Regions from separate parts of the Paenibacillus sp. 11B genome, predicted to be linked through region 2. Evidence: riboswitches for the same ligand, from Rfam matches in the RefSeq annotation. Region 2 holds a riboswitch; the other holds the start of a gene.
What was found. A riboswitch is a leader RNA that binds a small molecule or an ion and turns the genes downstream of it on or off. The one in region 2 is predicted to bind glycine.

Region 1: linked by a shared signal. The riboswitch ahead of gcvT (glycine cleavage system aminomethyltransferase GcvT) and the one ahead of sdaAB (L-serine ammonia-lyase, iron-sulfur-dependent subunit beta) in region 2 are both predicted to bind glycine.

Annotation. Positions count from the first base shown of each region.
Region 1 covers NZ_JAUKNS010000001.1:1,785,240-1,787,637, forward strand. The annotation lists gene gcvH (glycine cleavage system protein GcvH) at 1-137, opposite strand, end outside; glycine riboswitch at 484-607, shown strand; glycine riboswitch at 611-711, shown strand; gene gcvT (glycine cleavage system aminomethyltransferase GcvT) at 910-2,046, shown strand; gene gcvPA (aminomethyl-transferring glycine dehydrogenase subunit GcvPA) at 2,043-2,398, shown strand, end outside.
Region 2 covers NZ_JAUKNS010000009.1:134,894-137,291, forward strand. The annotation lists gene sdaAA (L-serine ammonia-lyase, iron-sulfur-dependent, subunit alpha) at 1-383, opposite strand, end outside; gene sdaAB (L-serine ammonia-lyase, iron-sulfur-dependent subunit beta) at 373-1,062, opposite strand; glycine riboswitch at 1,175-1,316, opposite strand; glycine riboswitch at 1,321-1,444, opposite strand; gene Q0V21_RS29575 (MFS transporter) at 1,783-2,398, opposite strand, start outside.

The DNA of each region.
Region 1 (2,398 bases), on a different contig from region 2:
GGCAATTCTACAAACACAATGTCACCCAGCTGATGCTGCGCGAATTCGGTAATGCCAATACGTACGGTATCCTCCCCTACGGTCTGCACCCATTCGTGCTCTTCACTGTACAGGAAATCACTTTTTAATTCGCTCATCGATATCCGCCTCGCTTTTCATTAATGAGTGCATGCGCTTCTTTGACCTTAACCTTTTTCCCAAAACATAGCGTATGATATTTTAGATTCAAATGTCAAGATACCTTACAATTTATTTGACTTTCTTCCTTATATGCCTGTAACTCCATTGGGCTCTCTCTACATATAATGGTGAATATTAGAAAAGTAAGCGTGCTCTTTAAAAATATACGAACATTACAGAATCATATTGAAATATCATTCGGATTTTTTGTTGATTTCTATGATATCGTTCTTGACATCAATAGTCGATTCAGGCTTTAATGAGAGTAGTAAATATGTTTGTTGGTCTATGCATTACCCGCGGATGAATGTAAAGGGAGAGATTACCCTTGACACCCGAATCAGGGTGTACATGCGGTAACGCCGAAGGAGTAAACCACCGACAAGCGGGAGGTGAATCTCTCAGGCAAAAGGACTTTTACGGGACGCAACTCTGGAGAGCATCTATTCGCCCTGTGTGGGCGTTAGGATCACCCAAGGGGAAACCTGCTGCATCATGCGGCGGGGTAACTCTCAGGTACCAAGGACAGAGCCTAAGAATACAGCGTGCTTCTGGCATGCCGGTTCTTTGGCCTGTCCTTTTCCTTTTTCCCAAAAAAACGAAAACAGGTTATAGAGCGGCGCTGCCTATAGCGTCCTTACCTTACTTTTATAATTAAATGTTGATGCCAGATTCATTGATCCACGGTTAGACACTCGGCCGGTTGACGGCCCATGACGAGGTGATTGGATGTCCGATTTGCTTAGAACCCCACTCTTTCCACTCTATCAGCAGTATGAAGGCGTACGATGCATTGATTTTGGTGGCTGGGAGCTCCCGGTACAATTCAGCGGAATTCAGAAAGAGCATGAAGCGGTACGAGAACGTGCCGGATTATTTGATGTATCCCACATGGGTGAATTCACCGTACAAGGTGAACACGCGGAAGCTTTTTTACAGCACATGACGACCAATGATGTAACAACACTCGTTCCCGGTCAGGCTCAATACACGTTAATGTGTTATCCGGATGGCGGCGTGGTCGATGATCTGTTGATCTATAAACTGAAAGACCAGCATTATTTGCTGGTGGTTAATGCCTCCAACATCGACAAGGACTGGTCATGGCTGCAGCAGCACATGTCGCCAGGCGTAACGATGACTAATGATTCCGAACAAACGGCGCTGCTTGCCCTGCAAGGCCCACTTGCTGTGGATATTCTCGCAAAGGTGACAGACACTGATGTGTCTTCGATTGAGCCTTTCCGTTTTGTACCGAATGCAAAGGTATGTGGCGTTACTTTACTGTTATCCCGCACCGGATATACGGGTGAAGACGGATTTGAGCTCTATGTTCCTGCCGAACAGGCCGCTGTGGTCTGGAACGGATTGATGCAGGCGGGAGAAGGTTACGGACTCGTTCCGACCGGACTGGGTGCCCGGGATACGCTGCGCTTTGAAGCCAAGCTTCCCCTGTATGGACAGGAGCTGTCTGCAACCATCTCGCCGCTGGAGGCTGGCGTTGGCATGTTTGTGAAGCTGAATGCCGGGCCGTTTATCGGACATGAAGCCTTGTTGCAGCAAAAAAATGATGGGCCTGCCCGCAAGCTGGTCGGCATCGAAGTGCTGGAGCGTGGTATTCCCCGCCCCCATTATCCGATATACGCCGAAGGCGTACAGATTGGTGAAGTAACCACAGGCACCCAATCCCCTACGCTAAAACGCAATCTGGGGCTGGCCTTGATTGACAGCAAATATGCTGCACTGGGTACCCCGCTGGAGATTGAGATTCGTGACAAGAAACTGAAAGCCGAGGTCGTGAAGACCCCTTTTCATAAACGGACACGTGCGCCAAAGACACCTACTCAAGGAGCTGATCAAGCATGAGCAAGCACCGCTATATTCCCATGACCGAGCAGGATCAGAGTGCCATGCTGGCAACCATCGGTGTGGAAACAATTGAGGATCTGTTCCATGACATTCCACAGGAGATTCGCTATCAGGGTGAACTGCCTGTTTCCTCCAAACTGGATGAATATGCACTCACACGTCATATGTCAAAGCAAGCGGGAGCCAATGCCAACTTCGAGACACACGCCAGTTTCCTGGGTGCAGGCATTTATGATCACCACGTTCCTTCCGTCATTAATCATGTCATCTCCCGTTCCGAGTTTTATACTGCCTATACTCCTTATCAACCCGAGATCAGCCAGGGAGAATTACAGGCGATTTTCGAGTT
Region 2 (2,398 bases):
ATAAATACACCTGGAATGATACCACAGGAACCGGCTGTCGGTGTCGCTACGATTCGGCCCATGGATGCGTTCACTTCCGATACACAAAGGGCATACGCCATGGCTAGTGCAGATGCATCTCCAGAGCAAGTCTCGCCTTTACGAATGTACTCGGCCATTTTTTTGCCGTCTCCGCCAGTCAAGCCGCTGCGTGATGTCGTATCTTCTGTCAGCCCTTTGTGAACAGCTTCCTTCATCACCTGATAGTAATCCGACATCTGCCGCACAACATCCGCTTTCGGGATATTCGTCTCCTGAACCTGCTCTTCGATCATCAGCTCGGCAATGGTTTTGGACTCTGCTGTACAGATGGTATTCAGTTCATGTAGATGTTTAAACCGCATCCGGTTCGACCCCTCTCTTCAAATCAATCACGCGAATGTCCAGCATATGATCCAGCGACCGCAGACGGTTTAACATCTCAGGATTCGGCACACCATCCATCTCCATCGCCGTCAGTGCTTCACCATCCCGCGCTTTCCGATCCACTTGCATGTACCCGATGTTCACACCTGACGAACTGATTGTGGAGGTTACGGAGGCGAGCACCCCTGCTTTGTCCGAATGGCGCAGCACAAGTGTCGGAAACTCTCCGCTGATCTGTACACGAAAATCATTCAATGCATGTACCGATACACTACCACCACCAATGGAAGCACCGATTAGTGAACATTCGCGGTCTCCGTGCCATAACTCAATTTTGACCGTATTAGGATGAGGAGCAGGCAGACCACTTGTAAAAAACTCTACCTCCATACCCGCTTCCTCTGCATATTGCTCTGCATCCGGAATCCGTGGATCATCCGTCACATAATCAAGCAGGCCACCGATCAATGCGAGATCCGTACCATGCCCCTGATACGTATCGGCGAAGGAGCCGTACAGCGTTAATCGGGCACGTTCAGGCGTGCACCCCAACCACTGACGGGCAATTCGACCCAATCTTGCTGCTCCAGCCGTATGTGAACTTGATGGACCTGTCATGGACGGACCAATAATTGAAAAAACGTCTTTAAAACGCATCGCAAACCCTCCATTTATAATCGTCATTTTCATCCAGACCTACACCCATAATGTTCCTTTATTACTGAATGATGACATAAGAAAAGGACAGAAGAAGGCCTTAAGGCCCTCTCTCTGTCCTCGATACCTGAGAGTTTCATGATAAGAAGCGCGGCGGATTGATGCATGCCCTGTATTCACAGGTAATGTCCCCTGCACACCGTGCTGCTTGACCATATACCCCTTGGGTGGCGCATATCGCGCACTCTCCAGAGTTGCGTCCAACGATGGTACATTTACCTGAGAGATTAACCACTGCGCCGGGTGCGTAGCAGCTTGCTCCTTCGGTGCCCGACAGCTGCCTTTTTACTCGGCATGCCCAGGACTCTCCCGCTCGCTATCATTCGCTTGTATGGAACCATTCTGATCGTGTACCAGAACGATAATTGAAGTTTTTATTACTTTCTCATTAAGATTAATCGACCGGAAGATCAGTGTCAACAAACTTAACGATTTCTTTGTGAATATTTACTTTTTTCCATTTTATAAACAGGATGAACCAACGATTTGTAAACTTTTATCACATGAATGTGTTAATGCGTTTCATTTAGAAAGCGTATACATTTGTTTGTTTTCTATGAGCAATATCTGTGGTTAGTACTATCTATGTTAAGATCCACAGAACGGTTCGGGTATTCAGGCAACCATTATTCTGTACTAGAATTGCCGGATTTCTGCCTGTCACCCCACCATCGAGTTGGGCTTCGCCGGTTCATCATAAAACCTGCTTCGGGAAGGAAACATGCTCGTCACCCACAATCCCAACGCTGCCAGCACCATCACTCCAGATACAACCGTATATACCATACGAAGCGACAACTGCTCTGCCACCACGCCTGCAACCAAAATGGAAACCACCTGCAGCACGCTTAACCCCAATCCAAGTATACTGCTCACTCGGCCCATCAGACCGACAGGGATATTATTTTGATAAAAGGTAACCAGGCCCGTATTCGCCAGTGCCGAGCACAGACCGAGCAGAATAAAAGCAAACGCCGCCAGTTCAAACGAGAACGAACGGGCGAACAGGAAATAACCCAGTGCGACCAGAAGCACACCGCCACCCATCATGTGACGGATCGGCACATGTTTGGCGAACAGCCAAACCAGCATGGAGCCTGCCAAATAACCAATCCCGGTGATACTCATCAAAGCTCCGTACTGCGATTCAGGCAGGTTCATCACCTGACGGATAAACACCACTTCCTGGGCATCGAGCGACATGCCGACCACCAGAATGATCTGAAACAGGGCATATATACCGACCACGTAGCTCGACTTCCGGCTAAAGCTCAGT